DNA from 4 places in the Ectopseudomonas toyotomiensis genome. Region 2 is predicted to be linked to each of the others. Evidence: riboswitches for the same ligand, from Rfam matches in the RefSeq annotation. Region 2 holds a riboswitch; each other region holds the start of a gene.

Region 1 (7,943 bases), 2.1 Mb from region 2:
CTCTACAAGATCCGCGCCCAGGTGGCGACCTGGATTGCCGAGGATCAGGTTCAGGTGGTGGTGATCACTGGCGGTACCGGTTTCACTGGGCGTGACAGTACGCCGGAAGCGGTCGCCTGCTTGCTGGACAAACAGGTCGACGGTTTTGGCGAGCTGTTCCGGCAGATCTCCGTGGCCGATATCGGCACGTCCACCATCCAGTCGCGTGCGCTGGCCGGTCTTGCCAACGGCACGCTGGTGTGCTGCCTGCCGGGTTCGACCAATGCCTGTCGTACCGCCTGGGACGGCATCCTCGGCGAACAACTGGATGCACGGCATCGTCCCTGCAACTTCGTGCCGCATCTGAAGCAGGTGGGCGCCTGCGAGACACGCGGATGAGTGGTTGCGACCACCCCGGTCTGCTGCCCATGGAGGCGGCGCTGGAGCGCCTGCTGGCTCTGGCGGATGCGGCGCCAATCGAGCAGATCGAGCAGGTCGTGCTGGCCGAGGCTGATGGTCGTGTGCTGGCCGAGCCGCTGATTGCGGCGCTGGATCTGCCGCCTTGGGCCAACAGCGCCATGGACGGTTACGCCCTGCGCCTGGCCGATTGCAATGGCCAGGCGTTGCCGGTCAGCCAGCGCATTCAGGCGGGCACCGCGCCCACACCGCTGGAGCCCGGAACCTGCGCGCGCATCTTCACTGGTGCGCCGCTACCGGAAGGTGCCGACACCGTCGAGATGCAGGAAAACGTTGAGCTGGATGAGGCAGGGCGCGTGCATTTCCGCGAGCCGCTGAACGTCGGGCAGAACGTACGGGCTCAAGGTCAGGAAACCCGCAGCGGCGAATGCGTGCTGCCGGCCGGTACCCGCCTGGGACCAATCGAACTGGGGCTGGCAGCCTCTCTTGGGGCTGCACGGCTGTCGGTGCGTCGGCGCCTGCGCGTTGCTGTGCTGTCCACCGGTGATGAGCTGGTCGAGCCGGGGCAGGCGCTTGGGGCGGGGCAGATCTACAACAGCAATCGGCGTCTGCTGATTGCCTGGTTGCAGCGGCTGGGTTGCAGCGTGGTGGATGCGGGCATATTGCCTGATGACCTGCAGCGCACCCGCGAAGCGCTGGGCGCTCTGGACAAGGTCGATCTGATTCTCTCCACCGGTGGCGTTTCGGTGGGGGAGGCGGATTTTCTCGGCATAGCCCTGCGCGAGGCGGGCGAACTGGCGCTGTGGAAATTGGCGATCAAGCCAGGTAAACCGCTGACCTTCGGCCACTACCAGGGCGTTCCGGTAATAGGTTTGCCAGGCAACCCGGCCTCGACACTGGTCACCTTCGGACTGCTGGCGCGTCCTTACATGCTGCGTCGTCTTGGTGTGCAGCGGGTCGAACCACTGGGCTTCGCGGTGCCGGCAGGTTTTACCTGGGGGAAGCCGGGTATGCGCCGTGAGTACCTGCGCGCGCGTCTGGAGCAAGGGCGCGTGGTGCCCTATGCCAACCAGAGTTCCGGCGTTTTGCGCAGCGCCGCCTGGGCCGAAGGGTTGGCCGAGGTGATGGAGGGCAGCACGCTGACCGAAGGGGATATGCTGCGTTTCATTCCCTTGAGCGAGATTCTCGGCTAGCGCCTGAATCGCCCGGCTGCAGGCATGGTCGGGCGCTTTAGATGGCGCGGCGAAACTACTGGGTCACATTTCTAACGATAGAATTTGCAAATGGGCCTTGTAGAAGGCATAGTCGCCGACTTGTAAATTCAACCGACACGGTCGTGCCCATGCTAAAACGCTTCGCACCCCTCGTGCCTCTTGCACTCACAGTCTTGCTCGCTGCCTGCGCCGGCCACTCGCCGCAACCGCAGACAGGCGATGCTGCGGCCGAGCCAGTTGCTCGCCCGCTCTCTCAGCAGGTTGAACCTGCCGACGATGAAATCACCGCGCTGATCGACGACAAACCCTATGAAATGCCGCAGCTGGCAGACAGCCTGCTCGATCTCGGGCGTTCGCTGATCGGCACTCGCTATCGCTACGGTGGCACCTCGGTGCAATCCGGTTTCGATTGCAGCGGTTTCGTTGGCTACCTGTTCCGCGAGGAAGTCGGCCTGGAACTGCCACGTTCCACGCGTGAGCTGATCAACCTCGATGCGCCGAAGGTGGCGCGCGCCGATCTGGAGCCGGGCGATCTGATCCTGTTCAATGATCGTGGTCGTGGTCGCGTCAGTCACGCCGGCATCTATCTGGGTGATGATCAGTTCATCCACTCCAGCAGCAGCCGCAGCGGTGGTGTGCGCATCGACAGCCTCGACGACAGCTACTGGAACCGCAGTTATCTGCAGGCCAAGCGCGTCCTGGCGTTGGCTCCGGTGGAAGAGCAGGTCGCCGCCAAGCGCCATAACTGATGTATCACGGCGTAACTCCAGGGTTGCGCCGTTCGTCGTGTCTCGGGCAGAGTAGAGCGCATTCAGGCTCAGGATCGCCTCGCTTATGCCCGTCACGACCCGTGTTGCCCTCATCGCTCTCGTTCTGCTGCTGAGTGCCTGCAGCAGTCGCGCTCCTTCTCCCCAGCCCAGTTACACCCCTCCAGCCACTTCGTCGTCTTATCAGGGCGGCGCTGAAGACGTGCTGTTCCGTGCCCTCGGTCTGGTCGGTACGCCGTATCGCTATGGTGGCAATACCCCCGAAGGTGGTTTCGACTGCAGTGGCCTGATCGGCTACGTTTATCGCGATGCTGCCGGTATCAGTCTGCCGCGTTCGACGCGTGAGCTGAGCACCATGCGCACCCCTGATGTCCGTCGCGACGCCCTGAAAAGTGGTGACCTGGTGTTCTTTGCCACCAATGGTGGCCGCGCCGTCAGTCATGCCGGGATCTATGTCGGTGATGGCCGCTTCGTCCATGCCCCCTCCACCGGTGGTACCGTGCGCCTGGACAGCCTCACCAGCGGTTACTGGCAGGGCGTCTATCTCGATGCCAAGCGGGTCATCACCCCAGAGCTCGCGCGTAATCCCTGATTTACTGTCCATGGTCGATCTCATTCGCCTGCCGCCTCAGCCTGAGGTCTGCCAGCTGTGCGCGCGCCCCGTCGCATTGACCCGGCATCACCTGATTCCCAAGGCGCTGCACGACAAGGCTTATGTGCAGAAGCGCTACCCTCGTCATGAACGTATCACCGCCACGCTGTGGGTCTGCCGCGCCTGCCATAACCAGATTCATCGTCTTTTCAGTGAAAAGGAGCTGGCGCTGACCTACAACAGCCGCGAGGCACTACTGAGCGACGAGCGTTTGCGAACGTTCGTCGACTGGTTGGCGAGCAAACCGCCCGGGTTCATGCCCAGGCACTGAGTGGCGTTGACGGGCAGGGCTGCCAGCCTCTACCCTGCGCGCCTTGCTTCAGGTGCCCCGCGTTGCCGTGAATGGCGGCCATGGGGTGAAACAGGGAAGCCGGTTCCAATGCCGGCGCTGCCCCCGCAACGGTAGGTGAGTCAAACGCTGCTCGAAGCCACTGTGCTATGCACGGGAAGGCGCGGCGTCGAACCCATGGTTCGCTCACAAGCCCGGAGACCGGCCTGTCGCAGTTTCACGGCATCGCGGAGGGCGCTGTCCGGCCAACGCTCCGGTTCTACCGGGGGCGTTCGTGTTGTTTCGTCTTCCGCTCGCCTGACCAGCCATTGGCGCCTGGATGAGTGCGTGCGGATCATCGCGATCTTCTTCCTCATTGCCGTTCGTACTGTTCGATGAACAGGCGGCGCGGGTGCCTGACGTGCAGGAGCACAGCATGAGTGAGACCGCCGAGCGCGACGCCCGCCACAAGGCGCGCATGCAACGCAAGAAAGCCCTGATCGACGAAAAGATCGCCCAGGCCCAGGACGAATACGGCCTGCTGCTGGTGCACAGCGGCAATGGCAAGGGCAAGAGCAGCAGCGCCTTCGGCATGGTCGCGCGCGCCCTTGGCCATGGCATCAAGGTCGGCGTGGTGCAGTTCATCAAGGGCGCGGCCAGCACCGGTGAAGAAACCTTCTTCCGCCGTTTTCCCGAGGAAGTCAGCTATCACGTGATGGGCGAAGGCTTCACCTGGGAAACCCAGGATCGCCAACGTGATATCGCCAAGGCGCAGCAAGCCTGGGCGGTGGCACGGCATCTGCTCAGCGATGAGTCGGTCGGCCTGGTGGTGCTGGATGAGCTGAACATCGCCCTCAAGCATGGCTACCTCGAACTGGACACGGTGCTGGCTGATATCGAAGCCCGGCCGCTGTTGCAGCACGTGGTGGTGACGGGGCGCGGTGCGTTGCCTGGGATGATCGAGGCGGCTGACACCGTCACTGAAATGAGCCTGGTCAAGCATGCGTTCAAGTCCGGAGTAAAAGCACAGAAGGGCATCGAATTCTGATGGGCGCACGTCATTGTCCAGCGCTGCTGATCGCTGCGCCGGCGTCCGGCCAGGGTAAGACCACTGTCACCGCTGCGCTGGCACGTCTGCATACGCGCCAGGGTCGGCGGGTGCGGGTGTTCAAGTGCGGCCCGGACTTTCTCGATCCGATGATCCATGCGCGTGCCAGCGGCGCGCCGGTGTACCAGCTCGACCTGGCCATGGTCGGCGAAGCAGAGAGCCGTCGCCTGCTGTGGCAGGCGGCCGGCGAGGCCGATCTGATCCTGATCGAAGGGGTGATGGGCCTGTTCGACGGCAAGCCCTCGGCGGCCGACCTGGCCCGCCACTTCGGCGTGCCGGTGCTGGGCGTGATCGACGGTGCGGCCATGGCGCAGACCTTCGGCGCCCTGGCCCACGGGCTTGCCACCTTCCAGCCGGACTTGCCCTTTGCCGGCGTGCTCGGCAACCGTGTCGCCAGCACGCGGCATGGCGAGATTCTGCGTGATGCGCTGCCAGCGAGCATTCGCTGGTTTGGCGCGTTGCCGCGTAGCGCTGCGGTGGAGCTGCCCAGCCGCCATCTGGGGCTGGTGCAGGCCGGTGAGTTGGCCGATCTGGACGCACGTCTGGACGCCGCGGCCGATGCGCTGGCGGCCAGTGCCAACGTCGACCTGCCGCCTGCGGTGAGCTTCGCTGCGCCGCAGGTCGATGAACTGGCGCCGCTGTTGGCTGGCGTACGTATCGGCGTGGCGCGCGATGCGGCGTTCGCCTTCCTTTATCAGGCCAATCTCGATCTGCTGCAGGCACTGGGCGCCGAGTTGCATTACTTCTCGCCGCTCACTGATCGCGAGCTGCCAAAGGTGGACAGCCTCTATCTGCCTGGCGGATATCCGGAGCTGTACCTTGCCGAGCTGGAAGGTAACCAGCTGATGGCCGCGGCGATTCGTGCTCATTATCAGGCCGGCAAGCCCTTGCTCGCCGAATGTGGCGGCATGCTCTATCTGCTCGATGAACTGCGCGACAAGCAAGGTGCCAGCGGGCGCATGCTCGGCCTGCTGGCGGGCAGCGCGGCCTTGCAGCCACGGCTGACCGCCCTGGCCTTGCAGCAGGTGACGCTGCCCGAAGGCGAGCTACGTGGCCACAGTTACCACCACTCGCGGCTGGAAAGCCCCTTGCAGCCTCTGGCGTTCGGCCGCTGCCCGAACGGCAAGCCGGTGGCTGAGGCGGTTTATCGCCTGGGGCGACTCACGGCCAGCTATATCCACTTCTACCTACCGTCAAACCCGGAGGCGGCCGCTGCGCTGTTACGCCCATGAGCGAGCATGCCTTCAGCCATCAGGAGCGCGCGGCGGTGTATCGCGCCATCGCCGAGCGCCGCGATATGCGTCATTTCAGCGGCGGCGAGGTGCCAGCCGAGGTCCTGGCTCGGCTGCTCGAAGCCGCCCACCACGCGCCGAGCGTTGGCCTGATGCAGCCTTGGCGCTTTGTGCGCGTCAGTGACCGGCAACTGCGTGAGTCCATTCATGAGCTGGTGGAGGCCGAGCGGGTGCACACTGCCGAGGCCCTCGGCGAGCGCAGTGACGAGTTCATGCGGCTGAAGGTCGAAGGTATTCGCGACTGCGCCGAGCTACTGGCGGTGGCGCTGATGGAAGGACGCGACGCACATGTCTTTGGACGACGCACCCTGCCGGAAATGGATATGGCCTCGGTGGCCTGCGCCATTCAGAATCTGTGGCTGGCTGCGCGGGCCGAAGGGCTCGGGCTCGGTTGGGTATCGTTGTTCGACCCCGAGGCACTGGCGGCATTGTTGGGCATGCCGGCGGGCAGCAAGCCGGTAGCGCTGCTGTGCCTGGGGCCGGTTCAGGCCTTTTACGACAAACCGATGCTGGTGGAGGAGGGTTGGGCCACGCCCCGACCGCTATCGGAATTGTTGTTCGAGAATCGATGGGGATCATCTGGTGAGTGAACGATGAGCCTGGCGCTGATCACCTGCGTCGGCGTGGCGCTGGACGCCGTGCTGGGCGAGCCCAGACGCGCGCATCCGCTGGTGGCCTTCGGTCGCCTGGCGGGGCGCCTGGAGCAGCGCTTCAACCCGGCTGGTGGCGGCTGGCGCAGCCATGGCGTAACGGCCTGGTGCCTGGCGGTGCTGCCCCTGACCCTGCTCACCTGGCTGTTGGTGCACCTGACCTCGCTTGGCTGGGCGGTGGAGATCTTCGCCCTGTACTTCGCCCTTGGTCTGCGCAGCCTGTATGAGCACGCGCAGCCGGTGGCCCGTGCGCTGCGTCTGGGTGACCTAGCCCTGGCGCGCGAGCGCGTCGGCTGGATGGTCAGCCGCAATACCGCCGAGCTGGACGCAACCGGGGTGGCCCGTGCCGGCACCGAATCGGTGCTGGAAAACGGCTCCGACGCAGTGTTCGCCGCCTTGTTCTGGTTCATCGTCGCTGGCGCGCCGGGCGTAGTCCTGTACCGCCTGAGCAACACGCTCGATGCCATGTGGGGCTATCGCAACGAACGCTTCGAGCGTTTTGGCTGGGCCGCGGCGAAGATCGATGACGTGCTCAATTACATCCCGGCGCGCCTGGTGGCGCTGACCTATGCGCTGCTTGGGCGTACTGCCCTGGCCATGCGCTGCTGGCGCCGGCAGGCGCCCTTGTGGGACAGTCCCAATGCTGGCCCGGTGATGGCCGCTGGTGCCGGAAGCCTGGGCGTTAGTCTGGGCGGTGCGGCGGAGTATCACGGCGAGGTGCATGAACGCCCACAACTGGGCGAAGGCCCACCGCCGCGGGCGCGGGATATCGAACGGGCGATGAACAGGGTTATCGCCGGGGTTGGCTTGTGGCTGTTATGCCTGATCGTCTGGGAGGTGTTGGGTGCTTGAACATGGAGGTCGTCTGCGCGCAGCGGCGCAGCGCTATGGCATCCCACTGGAGGACTGGCTGGATCTGTCCACCGGGGTCGCACCCTACGGCTGGGACCTGCCGGCGGTACCGGGCTCTGCCTGGGCGCGCCTGCCTGAATCGGACGACGGCCTGGAGCAGGCGGCGCGCGATTATTACGGCGCCGTCAGCCTGCTGCCGGTAGCCGGCTCGCAGGCGGCGATCCAGGCCCTGCCACGTCTGCGCGCGCACAGCAGCGTGGGTATCCTCGCACCGACCTATGCCGAGCACGCTGCCGCCTGGCGCCGCGAGGGGCATCGGGTGATCAAGTTGAGCGAGGGTTCGGTGCATCGCGCGCTGCCGCAAGTGGATGTACTGCTGGTGGTCAACCCCAACAATCCGACCGGCCGCCTGATCGAGCCGGCGCGCTTGCTCGACTGGCACGATGAACTGGCCGAGCGCGGCGGCTGGCTGGTGGTCGACGAAGCCTTCATCGATTGCACGCCGGAGCACAGCCTGGCCGCCTACAGCGACATGCCGGGGCTGATCGTGCTGCGCTCGTTTGGCAAGTTCTTCGGTCTGGCCGGTTTACGTCTGGGTTTTGTCCTGGCTGCACAGGCCTTGCTGGATGAGCTGGAGGCGCTGCTCGGGCCCTGGGCCGTCAGTGGCCCGGCGCGCAGCGTGGCGCGCAGCCTGCTGGTCGATGGCGAGGGGCAGCACCGCCAGCGTGAGCGCCTGCTGGCTGA
Region 2 (7,943 bases):
AGCGCCAGGGCCTGGGCGATATCGTCGCCACCGGTGCGCATGGTTGCCGTGCCCCAAACCGACAGGCCGAGCTGACGTAGATGGTCGCCCTCGTCCTGCAGATGACGCTCCAGCAGGCGATCCGCCGCCTGCACGCCCAGACGCCAGGCGGTCGGCGTGGGCAGATGACGCACGTCGACGGTGAAGAAGTTGCGCCCGGTAGGCAGCACGTCGAGGCGCCCGCGACTTGGCGCGCCGCTCGGCCCGGCAGGCACGAAACGCCCTTCCAGCGCCGCCAGCAGGCCACCCATCTCGGCCGCGCCACAGGCATCGAGCAAAGGTGCGATATGCCCGGCCAGGCCATCGAGAATCAGCGCCACCTCGGCGCCGAAGGTGTCAGTGCGCTCACCCGTCAGACGCTGCTCGATAAGCCTCAGCGCCAGTAGCTCCAGGCGCTCACGGGTATCACCTACGGTACGCCAGAGGCTGTTATCCACAGCCTGCAACGCCTGTGGACGCACCCCCTCCCAAGGCGGGCCCATATCGCTATCGAGCGGATCGAGGTTCAGCTCCAAGCCACGGGCCAGCGCGCGCAGCAGGCTGGCATTGGCACCCTGGCCATCGCCACGGGGGATGCGCAGCAACGCCAGCAGGGTATCGCGACGCAGTTGCCCAACCGGCGACTCACCGAACACATGCAGACCATCGCGGATCTGCGACTCCTTGAGGTCGCACAGGTAGGCGTCGAGCTGCGGCAGCCAACTGTCATCGTCATCATTGAGATGCAGGCCCAGCTCGCGGTCGAGGCTGGCCTCGCGCACCTTGGCCAGGATCTCGCCGCGCAGCTCCACGGCGCGGCGCAAGTCGAGCTGACTGGCCTCGAAATATTCGTCGGCCAGGCGCTCCAGATCGCGCAGCGGGCCGTAGCTCTCGGCACGGGTCAGCGGCGGCATCAGGTGGTCGATGATCACCGCCTGGGTGCGGCGCTTCGCCTGCGCCCCCTCGCCTGGGTCGTTGACGATAAAGGGATAGATATTCGGCAGCGGGCCGATCAGCGCCTGCGGCCAGCAACCCTCGGAGAGGCCGACGCTCTTGCCCGGCAGCCACTCCAGATTGCCGTGCTTGCCAACATGGATCAGCGCATCAGCGGCGAAGGCCGTGCGCAGCCAGGCGTAGAAGGCGATATAACCGTGCGGCGGCACCAGATCAGGGTCGTGGTACACCGCTGCCGAGTCGAGCTGGTAGCCGCGTGCCGGCTGGATGCCGACGAAGGTCAGGCCGAAGCGCAGGCCAGCAACCATCATCCGCCCACTGCGAAACATCGGATCGTCCTGCGGCTCGCCCCAGCGCTCGCGAACCGCTTGCTGATTCGCAGGCGGTAGGCTGTGGAAAAAAGCCAGGTAGTCGTCCAGCGCCAGGCTCTGCGCGCAGGGCCTTGTGTCGAGGCCATCGAGGTCGTTGGTGACGCTACCAAGCAGGCTGTGGACAATTGCGGTACCGCTGTCCGGCAGGTTATCCACTGGATAGCCATGGGCCTGCAGGGCGCGGAGGATATTCAGCGCGGCAGCCGGTGTATCCAGGCCGACGCCGTTGCCGATGCGGCCATCGCGGGTCGGGTAGTTGGCCAGGATCAGGCCGATTCGCTTCTGATCGTTGCTTTTGATCGCCAACTGGCACCAGTTCATCGCCAGTTCCGCGACATAAGCCATACCCGGTTCATGCGCCTGGTAGCACACCACATCGCTCTGGCTACGCTCGCTGCGCCAGGCCAGACCTTTGAAGCTGATGGCGGTACCGATCAGCCGGCCATCCAGCTCGGGCAGCACCACATGCATGGCCAGGTCGCGCGAGCCAAGGCCCTGGGCGCTGGCCTGCCATTGCTCCTGGTTGTCCAACGAGCAGATGGCCTGCAGCACCGGAATGTCGCGGCGAAACACCCGCGCCTGCGGCGCCTCGGGGTTGGACAGGGCGAAGCCGGTGGTGTTGATGATCAGCGCGGCGCTGGTTTCGTCCAGCCAGCTCTGTACCTGATCCAGGCAGGCAGATTCCTTGAGGCTGGCCACGGCAATGGGCAGCGGGTTGAGCCCCTGCACGATAAGGTGCTGGCAAAAGGTATCGACGAAAGCGGTGTTCGCCGATTGCACATGGTTGCGGTAAAACAGCAGCGCCACCACGGGCGTATCCGGCTGCCACCGCGCCTGCCAGTCAGCCAGCGTGGCCGGGCTGTGCTGCGGGTGATAGAGGCCGACGCGCGGTAGCGGCTGCGGCTCCTGCCAAGTGTCGTCACGCCCCAGCCAGCGGTTACCGATGCAACGGAACAACTGGCGGGCATTGTCCAAACCGCCCTGGCGCAGGTACTGCCAGAGGCGCTGGCTATCTTCTTCGCCGACGTTGCCGAGCGCATTCAGCTCCGGGTCGGGTTTATCGTCGCCCGGCACCATGATCACCGTGGCGCCGCGCGCGCCCAGCTCCACCAGGCGCTCGACGCCATAGCGCCAGTAGCTCACCCCGCCGTGCACCGAGATCAGGATGACCTTGGCGTGCTGCAACACCTGTTCGACGTAGTAGTCCACCGAGGCGTTGTTGCTCAGCTGCGCCGGGCTGGCCAGGCGCAGGCTGGGGTAGTCGTCCGGCAATTGCCGAGCGGCCTCGGCCAGCAGGGAAAGGTGCGAATCACCCGTGCACAGGATCACCAGCTCGGCAGGCGTCTGGCCAAGGTCGGCGATGCTGTCGGCCGGCAGTTGGGCGCCGGGCTGGGTGCGCAATAGGTGCATGTTCGTTCCGTGGGAGGGGCTTTAACCGCGACTGGTGGTAGCGCCGTAGGGTGGACTCAGTTATCCGGCGGACTGTTCGCTTCGCTCCTGAGTCCGCCCTACGATCGAGTACGCCCTACGCTCCGTATCAGGCCAGCGACGCTTTCAGCTCGGCCTCGATGGCCGCGCGGTCAAGCTGCTGGCCGATCACCACCAGCCGACTCAGGCGCGGCTCGTCGGCCTGCCAGGCGCGGTCGAAGTGGCGGTCGAAGCGCTGGCCCACGCCCTGCACCAGCAGGCGCATCGGTTTGCCAGGGATCGCCGCGAAGCCTTTCACGCGCAGGATGCCGTACTTGGCCACCGCCTCCTTCAGTGCGGCCAGCAAACGCGCCTCCTCGGCCTCCGGTAGTTCCACGTGGAACGAGTCGAATTCCTCGTGATCGTGGTCTTCGTCTTCATCGTCGTGATGAGTGCGGCGGCTGTCGATATGCAGCTCGGTTTCACTGTTCAGGCCGAGCAGCACGTCCAGCGGCAGCTCGCCGCCGTGCGCCTCGATCACCTTGACTGCCGGCGGTAGCTCTTCGGCCACCTCGGCGCGCACGGCAGCCAGCGCCTCGGCGTCGAGCAAATCGGCCTTGTTGAGGATCACTAGGTCGGCGCTGGCCAACTGGTCGGCGAACAGTTCATGCAGCGGCGATTCGTGGTCGAGGTTGGGGTCGAGCTTGCGCTGCTCGTCCACCTGATCGGGGAAGGCGGCGAAGGTGCCGGCGATCACCGCCGGGCTGTCGACGACGGTGATCACCGCGTCGACCGTACAAGCGTTGCGGATTTCCGGCCAGTTGAAGGCCTGCACCAAAGGCTTGGGCAAAGCCAGGCCACTGGTCTCGATGAGGATATGGTCGAGATCGCCGCGGCGCGCCACCAGCTCGCGCATCACCGGGAAGAACTCTTCCTGCACGGTGCAGCACAGGCAGCCGTTGGCCAGCTCGAAGACGCGGCCATTGGCTTCTTCCTCACTGCAGCCGATGGAGCACTGCTTGAGGATCTCGCCATCGATGCCCAGCTCGCCGAACTCGTTGACGATCACCGCGATACGGCGGCCGCCGGCATTGGCCAGCAGGTGGCGCAGCAGAGTGGTTTTGCCGGCACCGAGAAAACCGGTGACGATGGTGACAGGCAGTTTGGCGAGGGTTTTCATGGATGGCCCCGTGGCGTCGGTAAGTTCGGCGGACGGGTACGCGCAGGCGGACACGCAGGAGCGTGCTGGCCGCGTCGGATCACCCCGTCCGAGCATATGGCTGGTCATTCGAGGCAGGTCTCCTGGCTCACGGTCTGCGCGTTGCGCGTCCTTCACCTTCCCGCTGTTGAGCAGTGGCGTATCGAAGGGTTTAAAACCGTTTACAGTTGCGGGGGCAGCCAGGGCATCGACCCTGTTCCCTCTTAGCTCCCCGGCGGTTTGCCGGGAAGAACCTCGAAAGCGAGAAGGCTACGCAGGCCGCGGCGGCCGGTCAATCGCGGTTGACCGCTGGCAGGTGCCATGATGAGCTACATCACCCTCCGACACGAATACCGCTCATGACCGCCAGCCACCTCGATCACCCCGCTGCCCCCCCTAAGGTGGTTGCCGGCCTGGGTTGCCGGCGCGGTTGTGCACAGGACGAGCTGTTCACCCTGCTGACCCACAGCCTGGCCCAGCATGAGTTGACTGTGGATAACCTCGTTGGACTGGCCAGCATCGCCCACAAGCTCGACGAACCGGGGCTGCGTGAACTGGCCATGCACGTGAATCTGCAGCTGACATTCTTCACCCCAGAAGCGCTCACGCTCCACCAGCCAGAGAAAGCCGGCAGTCCCCTCATCCGATCCATAACCGGCAGCCCCGCTGTGACGGGACCCTGCGCCCTTGCCCTGGCCTCACGATTGGGCAAGGCAGCCCGCCTGCTGGGCGATAAAACCCGCACGGCCAACGCCACTTGCGCGTTGGCCACCTTCGATAGAGAACCCGCAGCATGACCGTCTACTTTATCGGCGCCGGCCCCGGCGACCCCGAGCTGATCACCGTCAAGGGCCAGCGCCTGATCTGTTCGTGCCCGGTGATCCTCTACGCCGGCTCGCTGGTACCCGGAGCGGTGCTACAAGGCCATAGCGCCGAGCAAGTGGTGAACACCGCCGAGCTGAACCTGGGCGAGATCATCGAGCTGTTGCGCCAGGCCCATGAGCGTGGCCTGGACGTAGCCCGGGTGCATTCCGGTGACCCTTCGCTGTATGGCGCCATCGGCGAGCAGATTCGCGAGTTGCGTGCCCTGGGCATTCCCTTCGAGATCATTCCCGGCGTCACTGCCACTGCCGCCTGCGCGGCGCTGCTGGAAAGCGAGCTGACGCTGCCGGGTATCGCCCAGACGGTGATCCTTACCCGCTATGGCACCACCTCGCCGATGCCCGAGGGTGAGCAGTTGCATGACCTGGCACGGCACCACGCAACCATGGCCATCCACCTCGGCGTACGCCATCTGCCGACCATAGTCGCAGAACTGCTGCCGCACTACGGAGCCGATTGCCCCATAGCGGTTATCCACCGAGCGAGCTGGCCGGATCAGGACTGGGTACTGGGCACCCTGGCAGATATCGAAGAGAAGGTGACCGCCAAGGACTTTCGCCGTACGGCATTGATCCTCGTTGGGCGGGTGCTCGATCCCGGTGCGTTTGTAGAGTCGGCGCTATATGACGCCACTCATAGCCATCTCTACCGCCTTGGTAACGATTGAGCCTGGCGAGAAACCGTACAGTTTGCTGAGGGCCCCGCCAAATAAGGCCTTCATATACTTATCAACAAGATAGCCAGCCTGTTATCCAAGCGCTCTGTGGATAGCAGGCATGTAAGCGAACAGTTTCTGTACAAGTCGCTGAAAGCCCCTATTTAAAAGGCCTATAGCAGGGTGTCACGAGGATATCCACAAGTTGATCCACGCCAATTGTGAGCAACTGTTCAGAGCTGTACCTCGACGCGCTTGATACTCAGAAGTCGCAGCTCCGGTATCACTTCATCCAGACTGGCAAAGGTTTCTACCTGCTCGGTTTCATCCACCAGAAAGAAGCTGCGGCCGGCCTCTTTCTTGAAAAACACGATCCACTCGGCGGTGTTGGCCGGATTAGCCATGATCTGGGTATCGAATAGAACGCCCTCGGCCGTTCTGCGTTTTACATCTGCGCGCTTCATCCGCTCTCCTGTTCCAGCCTTGCTCGGGCCCGCTTGCGCACTCCTGGCAGACGGGCAGCTCTAGTGTAAAGGATGAGAGAGTCGCATTTGTCCTGCTACTGATGCTGGTGGATCAAATCCGTCCGTGTTTATATATGCTTCATATACGAAACGTATAAAGGAAATCAGTATGGGCATCGTCAATATCGATGAAGAGTTGCATGACCAGATTCGCCGGGCGAGTAGCGTCTCGGGCCGCTCCATCAATGCCCAGGCAGGCTTCTGGATTCGCATCGGCATGCTCTGCGAGATGAACCCGACGCTGAGCTTCAATGAGGTGATGGCCGCCGAGATGCGTGCCGCCGGCGTGGCGGTTCCGCCAAGAATGGCGGACGCCTCATGAGCAAGACGCCGCAACAGATCGCCCTGATGGCGGAATCCGGCAGGTTGCTCGCGTCCGTGTTCGGCTACCTGGATCGCCTGGATCTACTCGGCATGTCGACTCTGCAGGTCAATGACCTTGTGGATAACTACATCGTGGGTGAACTCAAGGCGCGTCCGGCGAGCAAGGGGCAGTATGGTTTCGCCTACGCCATGAACACGTCGCGCAACGAAGTGGTGTGCCATGGCGTACCCAGCGCCAACGATATTCTGCGCGATGGCGATCTGGTGAATTTCGACATCACCCTGGAGAAGAACGGCTACATCGCCGATTCGAGCAAGACCTACCTGATCGGCGAGGTGTCGGACCAGGCTCGTCAGCTCGCCCAAGTGACCTATGAAGCGATGTGCAAGGGCATCGAAGCCGTCAAACCCGGCGCCCGCCTCGGCGATATCGGCCATGCCATCGAACGGCACGCTCGCGCCCATCGCTACTCGGTGGTCAAAGAGTACTGCGGCCACGGCATCGGCCGGGAAATGCACGAACCACCCGAAGTGCTGCACTGGGGCAAAGCCGGCACCGGCCTGACGCTGCGCGAAGGCATGACCTTCACCATCGAACCCATGCTCAACCGGGGAACGGAGGATGTACGCACCCTGCGCGACGGCTGGACGGTGGTGACCCGCGATGGTCAGCTCTCGGCGCAATTCGAACATACCGTGGCGGTCACCCGCGACGGCGTTCGCGTGCTTACACTGCGCCCCGAAGAGCTGCACCTGAGCAGGATTTCGGCGTGATGGAAACGCAAAAGCCCGTCCAGATGGACGGTGGTCGGCAACAACATAGATTGACACAAGCCCCCTTGAAAACACTGAGAAAAACCAAGGGCTTAGTCGCCAACTTCGGTAACATAGTTTGACACAAGGCTATGGCCGCATCGAATAAATTACCGACCTTGGAACAACATAGATTGACAATATCAGCCTACCCTCATCCCTGAGTTCCGCCTATAAATGGTGAGAGGCAACTACCGGAGCGGGGTAGCAGAACCGCAGCTCTTAACTACCAGTCCACCAGTTTCAGGACAAATCGGACGTCCAAAATAGGATTTTATAATCGCTCTATAATTAACTATAAACCCCTATAAAGCTCGTGCTAGAGCAGTCAATCCACCTAGCCCGCTAGGCTGGCAAAAGCCGTACTGAAGCGCGACTGCATTCGAGAAGGCGCTCTTGCGATCGCCCTCATGCGAAGAGCTGGGAACAAACGTCTGTAATGATATCAGGCAGCACCTTCCGCAATTCCAAGCGCCCAACAACTTCGCGGCATTCAGCAGCAACTGCATGGCCTTCAAAGGGGAAGTCTGGCCCTTTGCTCACGGAGCTCCGGTAAAAATTATCGACGACTACGTTTGCATCGACATGTGGGCCGCCTCTATGGGCTTCCTGGCTTGGCTCCAGTTCCCAAGGATTCAAGGATTCAAGGCCAGGTAGCGAACGCGCGAGCGATTAAGTTCGAGGGCCTATTTCAGGACGTCATTGACCAAACCCGCTGGGGCGGCCAGCCCACCCGAGCTCTCCGCCAGAAAACACTGGATGTTTGTGGCCGAGCTTTGACCGACATCGACGCTATC
Region 3 (7,943 bases), 860 kb from region 2:
CCAGCGGCTGCCCGTTGACCATGACCTTCGCCGCCGTGCCGGCCATTCGCCTGCAGCCCAACGTGGCTGAGCAATGGCTGCCGAAGATCCTCGCCACCGAGTACGACCCACGCAACCTGCCGATGGAGCAGAAGACTGGCGTGACCATCGGTATGGCCATGACCGAGAAGCAGGGCGGCACCGACGTGCGTGCCAACACCACCCGCGCTTATCCCATCGGCCTCGGCGGGCCGGGGCAGGGCTATGAGCTGGTGGGCCACAAATGGTTCTGCTCGGCGCCGATGTGCGATGCCTTCCTTACCCTGGCCTACACCGACAAGGGCCTGTCGTGTTTCCTGCTGCCGCGTCACCGCCCGGACGGCACGCGCAACGCGTTCTACATCCAGCGCCTGAAGAACAAGCTGGGCAACTGGGCCAACGCCTCCAGCGAGGTGGAATACCGTGGCGCTTTCGCCTGGATGCTCGGCGAGGAAGGGCGCGGCGTGCCGACCATCATCGAGATGGTGGCGATGACTCGCTTCGATTGCATGGTCGGCTCCAGCAGCCTGATGCGCCAGGCGCTGACCCAGGCTGCGCACCACTGTGCGCATCGCCAGGTGGGTGGCAAGCTGCTCGCCGACCAGCCGCTGATGCAGAATGTGCTGGCCGACCTGGCGCTGGAGAGCGAAGCTGCGCTGGCCCTGTGCATGCGCATGGGCCGCGCGCTGGATCACGCGCATGACGCGCAGGAAGACAAGTTCGCCCGTCTGGTCACTGCCGTGGGCAAGTACTGGATCTGCAAGCGCGCGCCGGAAATGATCTACGAGGCCAGTGAGTGCATGGGCGGCGCAGGTTATGTCGAGGAAACCATCATGCCGCGCCTGTACCGCGAAGCGCCGGTCAACTCGATCTGGGAAGGCTCGGGCAACGTGCAATGTTTGGACGTGCTGCGTGCACTGTCCAAGGAGCCGGGCGTGCTCGACGCGTTGTTCGCCGAACTGGGTGATGGCCATGGCGATGCCCGCCTGAAGGCGCATATCCAGCGGCTCAAGGCAGATTTCGCTGATACAGCCGATATCCAGTACCGCGCCCGCCAGCTCACCGAAGACATGGCCGTGGCACTGCAGGCCAAGCTGCTGCTTGAGGCGGGCAACAGCGTGGTCAGCGACGCCTTTATCGCCAGTCGCCTGGAAGGCCGCGGCCGCGTCTACGGCACCCTGCCGCGCGGTGTCGATGTCGAGGCGCTGCTGGCGCGTAGCACGCCGCATCTACTGTGAGGGCTAGCGCGATAGCGGCGTGACAGTGCGCCGGCCATCCAGCCGGCGCCTCAGGGGTCAGTCGTCGCTCTCCAGTACTTCTCGGCCGTTGAGCGCCTGTATCGGGCGGGCGTTCTTCGCATACAGGTGCTGGAACTGCGCCAGTTGCGCATGGGACAGCTCGACCGGTTGTTTGAGTACGCGCCATTGCACGTCCTCACTGCATGGCGGTGTGGTCAGCGAGCCGGCGAAGGCGTAGTAACCCTGTTGCTGCGGCAGTACGGTTTGCGGGGCGAAGCTGCCTGCCAGTTCGACTTTTTCGCCTGCCTTGGGCGGCATGGCATCGAACACGGACTCCAGTGCCTGATTTTTCTCACCTTCCTTGAACAGCACAGCCACTACCGCCAGGCGGCCATCGGCGGCCTGGTGGACGAAATGCGCCACCATCGGGAAACCCTTGCCGGCGATGTGCTCCTCGCTGGGTGTATGGAAATGGAACTGCACCAGGCGATAAGGCTTGCCGTCGATCTCGATGCCGCCAGCATTGGTCAGATTCACCTGGACGGTGTGGCCGTTATTCACCACTTCGGCCGGGCTGGCCTGGTAGTCGAAGGCGAGGCGAGGCAGCGATGCGCGCGTCGCATGGCTGATGTCGATCGGCGATTGCGCATGGCCGAGTGCACAGGTTTCGTAGCCCGGGTCGAGCTCGGCCCAGTGTTCGGGGCCTTCCTTGCCTTTGTAGCTCCAGTGCGGTTGCTGTTCGGCCGCCATGGCGCCGGTTGCGAACAGTGCAGTCAACGCAACGATCAGGGTCTTCTTCATATGCGCTCTCTTACTGGATGATGGATCTACAGCTCGCGTGGCCAGCAGTCGGGGGCGAGTGCGGAAAGATTACGCATGATTTGTAATAAAAAGTTACATCTTCATGGGTTGGGCGTGATGCATTGCGCATTCTCGGTGGCGCCGGCTGTATTCAAGACAGTATCTGTTCAGGTGGAGTGGCTCCTGGCAGATGAGAGCATTTCGGGAGTGTTGCGCTGCCTGTCGCGCTTAGGTGGCAGGCCCGGATCGTTGCCGAGGAGGTGGGCGGTGCCTTGAGCGCGAGTACTGTCTTTTGCCCGAGCTGCGGAGTAAGGTTGCCGCCGATGGTTCCGCTCGCCTTGGCGCGTGTGGATGAAAAGGGAACAGGGTGCGGCGAATCTCGCCAATGCCCTGGCTGCCCCCGCAACTGTAAGCGGCGAACGACGCCCTCATGCCACTGACTTCGGTCGGGAAGGCGGGCGAAGTGCCAAGCCGTGAGCCAGGAGACCTGCCATCGACAACGGGCGTTTCGCCTACCCCCTTATCCGAATCGTCGCGCGGTGGGCGCGGCAAAGGAGCTCGCATGCATATCGAACCTGGTGTCGTCGAAGGCGCCAAAATCCTGCTCAGCTACGCAACGGCCGTCACCGCTTTCGGCCTGACCGCCAAGCTCGCTCTGGGCAGCGTCCGCAACAACGGCGGTGTCGCCGCCCTGGCGCTACGCAGCCTGCTGACCACCGCCCTGGTGTTCTGCTTCTTCGAAGTGTTCCCGCATCATGCGGTGGGCGTTTCCGAGGTGCACCTGATCCTCGGCTCGACCCTGCTGCTGCTATTCGGCGCCGGGGCTGCCGCCATTGGTCTGGCCGCTGGCCTGTTGTTGCAGGGGCTGCTGTTCGCTCAGTTCGACCTGCCGCAGTACGGCATGAACGTCACCACGCTGTTGATCCCGCTGTGGGGTATCAACCTGCTGGCCAAGCGCATCGTCGCGCCGGGCACGGCTTACGTCGATCTTTCCTACAAGCAGGCGCTGGCGCTTTCGACCGCTTATCAGGGCGGCATCGTCGCCTGGGTCGCGTTCTGGGCTTTCTACGGTCATGGCTTCTCCAGCGAGAACCTGGCGGCCGTGGGCAGCTTCGGCCTGGCCTACATGAGCGTGATCCTGGTCGAGCCGCTGATCGACCTGGGGGTGCTGGCCGCTGCCAAGGCGCTGTCGCGTTTCAGCCAGGGGCCGCTGTTCAACGTGCGCCTGCATCAGCCGGCCTGAGCCGGTCGCTCAGCGGCGGCGTTGCCAGATCATCTTGCCGGTATTGCTCTCTGTGACCAGGTACTGGTCGCTGAAGCGGTAGTAGGCGGCGGGTTGATAGTCGGCGGCGCCAGCCAGGCGCACCATCAGCATGCCGCCCTGGCTGCGCCAGTGGCCGCTGTACTGCATCTCGCCTGGGCTGTCGTAGCTCCAGTCGCCTCCGCCACCGACCGAGCGGCTCCACTGGGTGACGCTGCCGTCGGCATTCAACTGCAGGGTCATCAGAGTGTTGAACGAGGCGAAGCTGGCACCGCCGCTATTGATGATCTTCTCGTGTACCCAGGTGCCGACCAGTGTCGGGTCCAAAGTGCCTGACGTAGGTGGCGTCGCAATCGCCGCCTCGCGCTGAAACAGCGCCTGGCGTTCCAAGATCTCCCCGTTTCTTGGGTTACGCGCAGCGATACTGGCGTTGAGCATCGCGTTGGCGTAGGTCGCGTTCATGTTCGCCAGCAGCAGGCCCGATTGCGGGTCGCTGATCTCGGCGCGCAGCAACTTGCCGTCGTAGCGACCTTTGACGACCAGGCGCAGGTGCTGGCCCTCTACGTACTCGCCTTCCACCACGGCGTCGTTCTGGCGCAGGATCAGCTCGCTCGGCTGGCCGTCGAGCGTGGCCCGGTAATGGCCATCGAGTTCACCGGCTTGAACGCTTGAGCATGAGGCCATGGCCAACAGCAGAACGATTGCATGAGGCATGATGGTGACCTCCGACGAATTGATCCAAGCCTAGCCGTTGGCAGCGATAGGCGGGGGATCGCGCTATGTTTTCGTCAACGTATGCAGGCAAGATAGACGCGTACGTTCAGTCAGGAAGATGCACAGTGAAAGCCTGCTCAGATGATTTCATCATTGCTTACACCCCCGAAGAGGCCGTCGACCGCCTCGCCGCCTTGCACCAGGAAGCCACCGGTGCGTTGAGCCAGGCGCTCAAACGCTACCTCAAGGAGCGCATCCGTCCCGATGCCAGCGAGCACTGCCTTTTCCGCTACCCCGAATTGCGCCTGACCTACCTGTGCCAGGGCGAGGTGCCGACCACCGTGCGTGCCTACGCCAAGGTACAGGTGCCAGGCACCTACGCGATCACCGTGACCCAGCCGGCGGCCTTCCGCAAATACCTGCTGGAGCAACTGCGCCCGCTGATGAACGACTTCACCCTGCGCGTCGAGGTCGGCCGCAGCCAGCAGAACATTCCCTATCCCTACGTGGTCGAGGGCGGCGATGAGCTGGCCGGCAGTGGCGTGACCGCCGCCGAGCTGGCGCGGGTATTCCCCAGCACCGATCTGTCCGCCGCCACCGACGGCACCGCCGATGGCCTGTACGACTGGGAGAACATCGACCCGCTGCCGCTGGCACTGTTCGACGCGGCGCGCACCGATTTCTCGCTCAAGCGCATCCAGCACTACACCGGCAGCGACTGGCGCCATGTGCAGCCGTGGATCCTGCTGACCAACTACCACCGCTACGTCGACCAGTTCATCCGCCACGGTCTGGACATGCTGGTGGGCGACTCGCGCTTCACGCGCATGGTGCTGCCAGGCAACGTGGTGATCGAGCGTGGCATGGCCGAAGGCGAGATGCAGGCGATCATCGAGAACGTGGTCTGGCACCGCTACCAGATGCCGGCCTATCACTTGCAGGCAGCGGACGGCCACGGCATCACCCTGGTCAATATCGGCGTCGGCCCGTCCAACGCCAAGAACATCACCGACCACCTGGCCGTGCTGCGTCCGCACTGCTGGCTGATGATCGGCCACTGCGGCGGCCTGCGTCAGTCGCAGACCATCGGTGACTACGTGCTGGCCCACGCCTATATGCGCCGCGACGGCATTCTCGACCGCGTACTGCCGCCGCATATCCCGCTGCCGGCGCTGGCCGAGGTGCAGCAGGCGCTGCAGGAAGCCGCCAAGCTGGTTACCGGCGAAGAGGGCGACGAGCTGAAGAAACGCCTGCGCACCGGCACCGTGCTCACCTACGACGATCGCAACTGGGAACTGCGCTGGGCCCAGGAACGGCCGCTGATCAACCTGTCGCGTGCGGTGGCGGTGGATATGGAAAGCGGCACCATCGCAGCGCAAGGCTACCGTCTGCGGGTGCCCTACGGCACGCTGCTGTGCGTGTCGGACAAACCCTTGCACAGCGAGATCAAGCTGCCCGGCGCAGCCGGCGCTTTCTACGAGCGCGCCGTGACCCAGCATCTGCATATCGGTATCGCGGCGCTGGAGCTGATGCGCAGCCAGCTCAACTCGCTGCACTCGCGCAAGTTGCGCAGCTTCGACGAGCCGCCGTTCCGCTAGAGGCCTGATCTAACGGCGTGGCCTGGCGCACAGTCCGGCCACGCCTGTTCGGCGTTCGTTCACGCTCGGGTTTAAACTCGCGCCCGTCATGGACGAACGAGGCGATACGCATGGAACAGGCACGCTTGCTGCTCACGGCGCTGTGGGAACCCTTCAGCTTTTTCAGTCTTTTCCTCTACACCGGCCTGGCCCTCACGCTGGGTGCTGCGCTCGGCCTGCTGCTGGCCTTCAAGCTGCAGCGCCTGGGCTGTCTGGCGCGTAACAAGCGCTGGCACCACTGGCTGCTCAAACTCTACTTTCTGCTGCTGCCCCTGGCTGGAGGTTTTCTCGGTTTTCAGGGAGGGCTGCTGTACGGCAGCCAGCAGCAGATCAATCGCCATCTCGACAGCTATGCACCGGTGGTGCAGGAACTGGCCGATGGCGTCTGGAGTGACTTCCAGGCGTACGTCGAGGCACAGGGCCAGCAGGGCGCCCTGGCGGTGCGCGATACCAGCGTGCAGGAGGTGCTCAATCAGCTGGCGCTGGACTACCTGCGCAGCGAGCGGCTATTGGAGGCCGGGGCTCGTGCCGAGGCCTCTACCGCCGAGCGCATCGCCTTCGACCTGTTCGACCGCCTGCGTGCCAGCCTGCTGGGTAAGGCGATTGGCGAGATGGCGGTTGAGGAAACCGCGCGCTACAGCGGGCTCAACGAGAAGGTGCTGACGCAGGTGCTGGATGCGCGTATCGAGCAACTGCTACAGGCAGAGTTTCTTCTCGGGCTGCTCAAGAAGCAGATCGGCCATGTATTCAAACCCTTCTATATCGCCCTGCTGATCCAACTCGGCCTGCTGCTGGCCGTAATCGCGGCGGAGTGGGGCCTGTCGCGCTGGTTGCGGCAGATGCCCTCTCGCCTGCCTGCCGAGCCGCTTGCCACGGTCTGAGTTCAGGCGGCCGCCGGCGCCTCGTCGCTCAGCAGTTCGGCCAGCGCTGCGCGGTCGATATTGGCGCCGCTGAGCACCACGGCCACGCGCTGGTCGGCGTTGCTTTCGCGCTCCTGCATCAGGGCGGCCAGCGCCGCCGCGCCGGCGCCTTCGGCAAGGTTGTGGGTGTCCTCGTGATAGGCGCGGATGGCGGCGCGAATCTCTTCATCACTCACGCGCACGATGCGTGCCGCGCCGGTGCGGATCATACCCAGCGCCAATTCCTGGGGCTGGCGGCAGGCCATGCCGTCGGCCAGTGTCTCGGCGCATTCGGTCTGCACCAGGCGGCCTTGTTCGAAGCTCCGTGCATAAGCATCGGCGCCACTGGCGACCACGCCGACGATCTCAGTGTCGAGGCCGAGCAGGTCGCGGGTGCGGATCATCCCGCAGATGCCCGAGCCGAGGCCGATGGGCACGTACACCCGGCGCAGGTTCGGCACCGCCTCCAGCAGCTCCAGCGCGTAGGTAGCCACGCCGCGCACCAGATCCTCATGCAGTGACGGCACCCAGTGCAGGCCGTCGCGTTCGGCGATACGCGCGGCTTCGGCGCGCGCTTCGTCGAAGTCGCGGCCATGTTCGATCACCTCGGCGCCGAGGGCGCGCATCGCCGCGTTCTTCTCGCGGGCGTTGCCATGTGGCACCAGAATACGGATCGCCAGCCCGGCCTGGCGCGCAGCCAGCGCCAGGCTCTGGCCGTGGTTGCCACGGGTGGCGGTGACCAGGCCACGCACCTGCGGCTCGTGGCGTAGCAGGGCGTCGATATAGACCAGCCCGCCACGCACCTTGAAGGCGGCAGTGGGTGCGTGGTTCTCGTGCTTGACCCACAGCTCGCAACCCGTGCGCTGGCACAGCAGCGGCCAGGCCAGTTGCGGCGTCGGCGCCATATGGCGGTGAACCAGTTCAGCGCTCTGGCGCAGTTGGGCGAGGTCGAACATGGGCTGTGCTCCGAGTGGTGTTGACCCCGATGCTAGTGCGGCGCATTGTATGGGTAAATCTTTATATTGCATGGCAAGCAATGTGGCTCCCTGACCTCTCCAGCAGTTCCCTGCCCACTTACCTAGCCCTGGTCGAGGCCATCGCCGCCGCCATCGGTCGCGGTGAACTCAAGCCCGGCGAACGCCTGCCGCCGCAGCGGCGCCTGGCATGGACGCTGGGTATCAACCCGAGCACGGTGATGCTCGCCTACCGCGAGGCGGCGCGTCGGCATCTGGTTTCCGGCGAGGTCGGCCGTGGTACCTACGTGCTGGCCGGTAGCCGCGAGGCGAGCCTGTTTCGCCTCAAGCAACCGGCCGCGCAGGGCGAGCTGATCGACCTGTCGACCAACGTGCCGGTGCACGATCCGGACAGCCGTGAC
Region 4 (7,943 bases), 720 kb from region 2:
TACGCCATGCCGGCAAGGTAGTCGGTTGCCTGTGCGCACGCATTCCCAACGACGTGCTGAGCGACCTGATCCAGCGCGAGGCCGGACACGTCTACCGCGACTCGGGTGACAACTACCTGTTCATGGTGCAAAGCCGTCATGACCCGCAGATCGCCCCGGGCACCGCCCTGTCCCGCTCGCGCTTCGAAGACGATACCTTCAGCGGCGGCGACAACCTGAAACAGGGCGTAAAAACCGCTTTCGGCACCGTTCGGGTGCAGAACCATACCGAGTTCGAGCTGCGCTTCACCGATCCAGCAACGGGCGAGCTGCACCCGGGGGTGCGCGAAACCATCCGCAACGGCAGGAACCTTTTCGCCCTTTACCCGGGCTACCCGGATTACCGGCACATCCCGGTGATCGGCGCCGGACTGACCCTGCAGATGCCCGGCTCGCCCGATACCTGGGGGCTGATGTGCGAGGGCGACCTGGAGGAGGTTTACCGTCAGCGCAGCCTCAGCTACACGCTTTCCAGCCACCTGCTCCTTGGTCTACTGGCCTTGGGGTTGCTGCAGTGGCAACTGCAGCAACTGGTGCCGGCCTTCGCGGTACAGGCCGGCATGATCGCCACAGCGGCCATGATGTTCGCTTACTGGGGCTTGAGCCTGCGTCCGCGCGTGCGCAGGCTCCAGGCTCTCTCGGACTTCTTCCTGGAAACCGCCGAATGCGGCGCACCACTGAGCAACCGCCTGGCCCCCGAATTGTTCGGCAGTGACGAGGCCGGCGCGCTGGCCGGCTGGGTAAACAGCTTCGTCGACAAGATGGACCACACCATGCAGGGCATCCTCACTGCCGGTGCAGCCCTGCAACAGACCTCCACAGGACTGACGCGCACCGCCATCAACGCCAGCCAGTGTGCCACCCAGGGACAGAACGCGGCGACCTCCACTGCCCGCGCGATGGTCGAGGTCAACCACAGCATCGGCCAGGCCACAGCGCACATCCTCGACAGCGAACGCGCCTCGCAACAGGCCCTGGACATGACGCGCCAGGGCAGCGCTGCGGTTAACCAGAATGCCGAGGAAGTCAGCCAGCTGGCCGAGCGCATCGAACAGTCCAGCCAATCCCTGCAGGCCCTGAATCGACAGACCGAAGAGATCCAGCACATCAGCGAGTCGATCCACGCCATCGCCGAGCAAACCAACCTGCTGGCCCTGAACGCTGCGATCGAAGCCGCTCGTGCCGGCGACAGCGGCCGCGGCTTCGCGGTGGTGGCAGATGAAGTGCGTAATCTGGCGCAGCGCACGGCGCAAGCGACCGAAGAGATCACCACCACCCTGGCCAGCGTGCGCCAGCAGACCCTGGACAGCATGAGCAGCATGCGCAGTTGCCAGGAAGCGGCCCAGCGCAGCGTGACGCGTTCCGATGAAGCCACCGCAGCCCTGGCGCGCATCCAGCACGAAGTGGAAGCGATGCAGAGCCGCCTTGGCCAGTTGAGTCAGGGCATGCAATCTCAACTGGCGCAGGTGCATGCAGTCAACGATCAGGCCCAGGCCATTACCGGCGCCGCCGAACGCAGTAGCCAGAGCGCAGATGAAACCCTGCAAGCTGCACAAGTCCTGGCGCAACTGGTGCTCGATCTGCACAAGACGGCGAACCGCCTCAGCCATCAGGAGCCCCAGACTGATCAGCACACGACGATCCAGCACGGCTGGCAAGCGCCGCCTAGGATGAAGAGCGATCTGAGCATGAGCGCCACTCATCGCTGAATGAGCGGCGCTTGCTTGTCATTCATACTCGCGCGCACTAAGGTGCGCGCCATTCATGTTCCGCCAGGGTGCGCTGCGCAAGCAGTGTTAAACGGGAAGTCGGTGCGCTTTTGTTGAGCAAACCCGACGCTGCCCCCGCAACGGTAATCGACAGCAAGCCCAAAGCTTGCGCCACGTCCAACAGCCACTGGGCCAAGCCTGGGAAGGTGGACGCGGGTCGAGAGCCCGGAGACCGGCCAAGGCGGTGCGACTGGTGTTGCGGAGGGCGACACGGTCAAGCGCCGTCCTGCCCGCGCTTGCGCCTGCCCTCCTCGAACGTCTGCCGACTGTTGAGGAAAAATAATGAAACTGTCTCGTCTGGCTCTGGCCATCGCCGTCATGCCAGGTCTTTCGCTGGCCGCCGAACCCTACGTGGCCGAGCCACTGGTCGTCACCTCCGGGCGCCTGGCCGAACCGCAAGCGCAGGCTACCGCCGCCACCACGGTGTTCAAACGGGACGACATCGAGCGCCTGCAGGTCAGCAGCGTTACCGAGCTACTGGAGCGTGTGCCCGGCCTCAGCGTCGTCCGCACTGGCGGTGCAGGCAGCCAGACGGGCGTGTTCCTGCGCGGCGCCAGCACGGCACAAACCCTGGTCCTGGTCGACGGGCAACGTATCGCGGCAGCCTCCAGCGGCACCAGCAGCCTGGAGTTTCTCGCCCCCGAGCAGATCGAGCGTATCGAAGTGGTTCGTGGAGCGCGTTCGGCGCTATACGGCTCAGACGCCATTGGCGGGGTGATTCAGATCTTCACTCGCCAGGGCGATGGCCAGGGCCTCAAGCCTTACGCACGGCTGGCGGCTGGCAGTGATAGCACTTACCAGCGCAGCCTCGGCCTCTCCGGCGGCGACAAGCGCACTCGTTTTCACCTGGGTGCCGCTCTGGACGAGACTGCCGGCATCGACGCCACCCGCGACGGTTTCGGCGCCAATGGCGACGACGACGCCTACCGCAACCGCTCGTTAAGCCTGAATCTGTCGCACCGCTTCAACGACTCGCTGGAGGTTGGCTTCACTGCGCTCGATCAGCGCGGGCAGGTGGAGTATGACGACACCTTCACTGGCTCCCTGCCAACCACCGATTTTCTGCTCAGCAGCATCTCTGGTTTTATCGAGGCTCGTGTTACCGAAGTCTGGAGCAGCCGCCTGGAACTGGGACACAGCGAGGACAAGCGCGACAGCGGCAACGACCAGGCAGGCGGTACCGTCAGCCAGTTCAATACCTACCGTGACGCAGCCAACTGGCTGAACACCCTGACACTCAACGAAAACCACCAACTGCTGCTAGGTCTGGACTGGTATGAAGATCGAGCGCAGGGCACGACGGACTTTGTCGAGGACTCACGCTGGAACCGCGCGGCCTTCGTTCAGCATCGTTATATCGGAGAAACGTTCTCGACCGAGCTAGGGGTGCGCCACGACGACAACCAGCAATTTGGTAACGAGAACACATGGAACGCGTCATTGACCTTACCCCTCAACAACGCCAACGACCTGATCCTGTCGTATAGCGAAGGCTTCCGCGCCCCGACCTTCAACGACCTTTACTACCCGGACTTCTGCTTTGGTGGCATGTGCTTCCCCAGTGCCAATCCCGACCTCGCCCCGGAACGCTCCAAGAGCTACGAGCTGCAATGGCGTAGCCGCTACAGCGACACAGGATCGTTGCAGGCTTCCGTGTATCGAACCGATATCGAGGACGCCATCGTCCTGGACGAGAACTTCATTCCACAGAACGTCCAGACAGCCCGGATCAATGGCTTCGAAGCCGCCGTGCAGCAGGAGTTGTTCGGCTGGCAAGGCAATCTCGCGCTGGCCCTGATCGACCCGCGTGACCGCGCCAGCGGCCATACCCTGCAGCGCCGCGCCAAACGCACTTTGAGCCTGGACGTCGACCGCCGCTTTGGCGATGTGTCGGTGGGCGCAGGCTGGCGTGCGATCAGTGGTCGCTACGACGACGCCGACAACGAGATCGAAATGAGCGGCTACGGCCTGCTGAGCCTGCGCGCCGCCTGGCAGGCCAATGAGGAACTGGGGCTGAGCCTGAAGCTGGATAACCTGCTGAACAAGGACTATGCAGAATCGACCTACAGTACACCCAATGGCCGTTTCGGCTACAACAGCGCCGGCCGCACCGCACTATTCGCCGTCACCTGGACGCCGCAACTCTAAAGTTGATGTGCAATCTGCGTAGGGTGGTTTAGCGGAGCTGAACACCAATCTTGCAAACGCAGATACAGGCAGCGCGCTCGGATGGCCGCCCCACGTAACCCACCAGGCGATGGATCGCCTTGCACCAATGGTGGCTTACGCCGCATCAAGCACAGTGAGTCACGCAACCACCGCAACAAGCGGCTCCCCCCTACGCGACCATATGCAACCCACGTAACGCTACCGTGCCTCGGCCATCAACTCGCACAACCGCTCGATGGCGCCCAGCATCTGCCGGCTAGGCCGTTCCAGGCCCTTGTCCGGCACCGCCCAGACCTGTCCCAGCCGCACCGCATGCAACTGCGGCCAGGCTTGCCAGACGCTCAGCTCGGCATTGCTGCCACCGAGTATCACGTCCGGATCACGCGCCAGCACCGCCTCGACGCTGACCTGCGGCGCCGGCTGCGGCAGGTCGGCGAACAGGTTGCGCGCTCCACACACCTGCAAGGCGTCACCGATCAGTTGCTCGCCACCGATGGTGTACAGCGGTTGGTGCCAGACCTGGTAGAACACCGCAAGGGGCTGCTCACGCCGGTAGCGCTGGCGCAGCGCGTCCAGTTCGGCGCGAAACTCAGCCGCCAGCCGCGTCCCCTGCTCGGCCCGGCCCACTTGCTCGCCAATACGCATGAAGGCCTCGCCGAGTTGCTCGAGGCGCTGCGGCTCGACAATCAGCAGGTCAATGCCGAAACGCTGCAACTGCGCTTGTTGCGCCGGCGGCACACTGCCAGGCGCGATGAGGATCAGATCCGGCGCCAGCTGTAACAGGCGCTCGAATTCCAGCTGGCCATAACGACCGACTGTGGGGAGATGGGCCAGCGCGGCGGGACGCTCATCACCGTCGAGCACGCCGACCAGCAGGTCGGCGGCATCCAGATCAAGCATGATTTCACTGAGCGATGGGGCCAGGCTGATTACCCGCTCGGCGGCTGTCAGCGGCAACGCCAGCAGGCAAAGCGCGAGCAGCAGCGTGCGCATCAGCCCAACTGGCGGGGTATGCGGTAGAGGCTGTGCAGCACGATGGACGACAGCGCCAGCAGTACCAACGGGATCGCCTCGAGGCCAGCGAGGACTGCCAACGCGGCGATCCACGCAGGCAGCGCAGCACCGAGCAAGGCACGCAGACGGACACGATCCAGCTCCAGCCAGGCGGCAGGTTCGTCGTCGCTGTCGAGAGCCTTTTCGGTCGCGATCAGAGCGCGTTTGTAAGCGGAGAACAACGGCAGGCTGACGAACATCGAAGCCAGGCCGGCGATGAACAGCGGCATGGTCAGCACCGTGGTGCTACCGCCGCCGAACAGCAGGTTGAACATGAACACGGGCGCCAGCGCCACGCCCAGCTGACGCCACCAGGCCAGCGCCAGGCGACGCTTTACCTGGCCTCGGGTCACAGGCTTTCCTCGGTCTCGCCCTGATGCTGGTTGCCCAGCATATGACCGAGCTTGCCGGCCTTGGTGGCGAGGTAGCGCTTGTTGTAGGGATTGTGCGCAATCTGCAGCGGCACACGGTGATCCACGGCGATGCCCATGTCGCCCAAGGCTTTGACCTTGCGCGGGTTATTGGTCATCAGCTTGAGGCTGTCGATGCCCAGGTGCTCGAGCATCGGCAGGCAGATGGCGTAATCACGCTGGTCGGCGCCGAAACCCAGGCGCTCGTTGGCTTCCACGGTATCGGCACCGCCGTCCTGCAGTTCATAGGCGCGAATCTTGTTCAGCAGACCAATACCACGGCCCTCCTGACGCAGATACAGCAGCACGCCGCGGCCTTCGTTGGCGATGGCCTGCAGCGCCGCCTGCAGCTGGGCACCACAGTCGCAACGCAAGCTGAACAGTGCGTCGCCGGTCAGGCATTCGGAATGCAGACGTCCCAGCACCGGTGCACCGTCGGCGACGTTGCCGAAGGTCAGGGCGACATGTTCCTTGCCGGTAGCCTCATCGAGGAAACCGTGCATGGTGAACACACCGAAGGGCGTGGGCAGTTGGGAGGCGGCGACGAACACGACGGACACCGGATACTCCTAGCAATGAGTACGAAACAGGGCCGGCATTGTATCAGCAGCCCCCGCTGGCGGGTCAGTCAGAATTGCCGATCATCAGTATCGAAACGGTCAATGGCAGTCTCATAGCTTGGACTCCAGCACTAGCATCCCCTGCTCCTCGCGCCAGCCAACCCGACCGAGGAAGCTCATGCCCAGCAGCGCCTCATGCGGCGCGCCACCTTCGAGCACCACAGCTTCGACGCCGAGCACCTCGAGATCGCCGACCTTGACCCGGTCGAGCATCACTCGCCAGCCACGCGCAACGCCGCTGGCGGTGTTGACCTGCAGAGGCCGCCCACTGACTCGATAATCGATACCCAGGCGTCGGGCATGGGCGTCGTTGAGCGCCACCGAGGTGGCGCCGGTATCCACCAGAAACTGCACCGTCTGGCCGTTGACCGAACCGGCCACCCAGTAATGTCCGCCGATGCCCTTGGCGATGCTCAGACGCTTCCTTACCGGCTCGGCGAAACCGGCACTGTATTCACGACTCAGTGGATAGACGCGCTCGACGCCCTCGACACGTAGCACCGCGCCCTGCTTGTCGACGCTGACCACTTCCACCCCGCCAGGGCCGGCCTGGCCGACCCGCACCAACTTGCGCTGGCCATCGACATTGAGCACCGCCGCACCGGGAAACAGGCCGACCACCTGAACCTGAGAGGCCGCCCAGGGAGAACTCGCACATAGCAGCGCCAGCGCGGCGAGACAATGACGAAGCTGCATGTATGAAGGCCTCCCGGCTCAGTCGAAGGGATAGGGTTGCTGCCAGCGCTCGAAGATTGGCCGCAGCTCACCACTGGCGATCAGCTGCGTCATACGCTGATCGAAGAGCTTGGCCAGGATATGGCCGCGTGGCGTATCGGCAAAGCCGAGATAGAGCGGCAATTGCATCAGATTCGTCACCCGGTATTGCTGAGGCTTGGCGGCCCGGCCCAGTACGTAGTCGACCTCGGGACGGGCATCGATATAGAAATCCGCGTGGCCCAGCTCGAGCATGCCGAGGATACCGTCACGCCGCTGTACTTCCCGGTAGTCGTGCACATTCGGCAGATATTCCTCGTAACCGTAGCCTCGCACCCAGACCAGCCGGTGCTTGCCCAGGCCGTCCAAGGTCGGCACCGGTTTGTCCTTGAGGGCGAGTGCGACGATCTGATCACGGTCATAGTGATGCTTGGGGTAGAACACCGGCCCCTCGACCTCGTCACGATAGGAACCGACCCAGGCATCGGCTTCGCCACGCTGCACCAACCCGACAGAACGGGTGTATGGCACGCTGTGAATATCCAGACGGACGCCTGCCGGCTCGAACACCTCGCGCATGACATCCCAGCCCAGACCGGTACCATCGGCTTCGGTATAGGCCTCCCAGATTTCACTGGCCAGACGTATTTCACCTGGCAGCTCGCCCTGGGCCTGAGCACCAGACAAGGCAGAGAGCATCAGCAGCATCCCCAGCCAGACTTGCCTCATGCGCATGTCCACTCCTTAGAAACCCAGCCCGGCTCCATAGTTGGCCCAGCCCCAGACCAACCCCTGCATCGCCAACCAGGCAAAGACCCCGGCGATGACATCATCGAGCATGATGCCTACACCGCCATGCACGTGCCGATCGATCCAGCGAATCGGCCAGGGTTTGACGATGTCGAACAGGCGAAACATGAGAAAGCCTAGCAGCAACCAGACCCAGCCCTCGGGCACCAGCCACAGGGTGATCCACATGCCGACCATTTCGTCCCAGACGATGCCTTCGTGATCGTGCACGCGCAGGTCGTCAGCCACCTTGCCGCATAGCCAGAAGCCGAACAGCATGGTCACCCCGAGCATCAGCCAGTAGCCCCAGTCCGGCAACATCTGCCATAGCGGCACGAACGGCAGCGCCACCAGCGACCCCCAGGTGCCGGGCGCCTTGG

The links. Region 2 has a riboswitch for cobalamin ahead of cobW (cobalamin biosynthesis protein CobW). Riboswitches for the same ligand answer to the same signal wherever they lie in the genome.
Region 1: another riboswitch for cobalamin. It lies ahead of cobO (cob(I)yrinic acid a,c-diamide adenosyltransferase); the one in region 2 lies ahead of cobW (cobalamin biosynthesis protein CobW).
Region 3: another riboswitch for cobalamin. It lies ahead of JWV26_RS05870 (energy-coupling factor ABC transporter permease); the one in region 2 lies ahead of cobW (cobalamin biosynthesis protein CobW).
Region 4: another riboswitch for cobalamin. It lies ahead of JWV26_RS06510 (TonB-dependent receptor domain-containing protein); the one in region 2 lies ahead of cobW (cobalamin biosynthesis protein CobW).

What each region holds. Positions count from the first base shown of each region.
Region 1 is NZ_CP070505.1:4,206,667-4,214,609, forward strand. It holds gene moaB (molybdenum cofactor biosynthesis protein B) at 1-378, shown strand, start outside; gene JWV26_RS19565 (molybdopterin molybdotransferase MoeA) at 375-1,589, shown strand; gene JWV26_RS19570 (C40 family peptidase) at 1,739-2,359, shown strand; gene JWV26_RS19575 (C40 family peptidase) at 2,445-2,969, shown strand; gene JWV26_RS19580 (hypothetical protein) at 2,980-3,300, shown strand; cobalamin riboswitch at 3,334-3,542, shown strand; gene cobO (cob(I)yrinic acid a,c-diamide adenosyltransferase) at 3,734-4,345, shown strand; gene JWV26_RS19590 (cobyrinic acid a,c-diamide synthase CobB) at 4,345-5,637, shown strand; gene bluB (5,6-dimethylbenzimidazole synthase) at 5,634-6,287, shown strand; gene cbiB (adenosylcobinamide-phosphate synthase CbiB) at 6,291-7,199, shown strand; gene cobD (threonine-phosphate decarboxylase CobD) at 7,192-7,943, shown strand, end outside.
Region 2 is NZ_CP070505.1:2,142,882-2,150,824, forward strand. It holds gene cobN (cobaltochelatase subunit CobN) at 1-2,753, opposite strand, end outside; gene cobW (cobalamin biosynthesis protein CobW) at 2,881-3,930, opposite strand; cobalamin riboswitch at 4,026-4,221, opposite strand; gene JWV26_RS09875 (cobalamin biosynthesis protein) at 4,308-4,745, shown strand; gene cobM (precorrin-4 C(11)-methyltransferase) at 4,742-5,497, shown strand; gene JWV26_RS09885 (hypothetical protein) at 5,719-5,949, opposite strand; gene JWV26_RS09890 (ParD-like family protein) at 6,119-6,331, shown strand; gene map (type I methionyl aminopeptidase) at 6,328-7,107, shown strand.
Region 3 is NZ_CP070505.1:1,279,276-1,287,218, reverse strand. It holds gene JWV26_RS05880 (acyl-CoA dehydrogenase family protein) at 1-1,256, shown strand, start outside; gene JWV26_RS05875 (carbonic anhydrase) at 1,314-2,057, opposite strand; cobalamin riboswitch at 2,365-2,566, shown strand; gene JWV26_RS05870 (energy-coupling factor ABC transporter permease) at 2,620-3,300, shown strand; gene JWV26_RS05865 (hypothetical protein) at 3,310-4,032, opposite strand; gene amn (AMP nucleosidase) at 4,158-5,630, shown strand; gene JWV26_RS05855 (hypothetical protein) at 5,741-6,550, shown strand; gene JWV26_RS05850 (threonine dehydratase) at 6,553-7,524, opposite strand; gene JWV26_RS05845 (aminotransferase-like domain-containing protein) at 7,605-7,943, shown strand, end outside.
Region 4 is NZ_CP070505.1:1,422,974-1,430,916, forward strand. It holds gene JWV26_RS06505 (methyl-accepting chemotaxis protein) at 1-1,748, shown strand, start outside; cobalamin riboswitch at 1,798-2,003, shown strand; gene JWV26_RS06510 (TonB-dependent receptor domain-containing protein) at 2,091-3,956, shown strand; gene JWV26_RS06515 (cobalamin-binding protein) at 4,176-4,970, opposite strand; gene JWV26_RS06520 (hypothetical protein) at 4,970-5,383, opposite strand; gene ribA (GTP cyclohydrolase II) at 5,380-6,000, opposite strand; gene JWV26_RS06530 (retropepsin-like aspartic protease family protein) at 6,112-6,756, opposite strand; gene JWV26_RS06535 (substrate-binding periplasmic protein) at 6,775-7,509, opposite strand; gene JWV26_RS06540 (phosphatidylglycerophosphatase A family protein) at 7,519-7,943, opposite strand, start outside.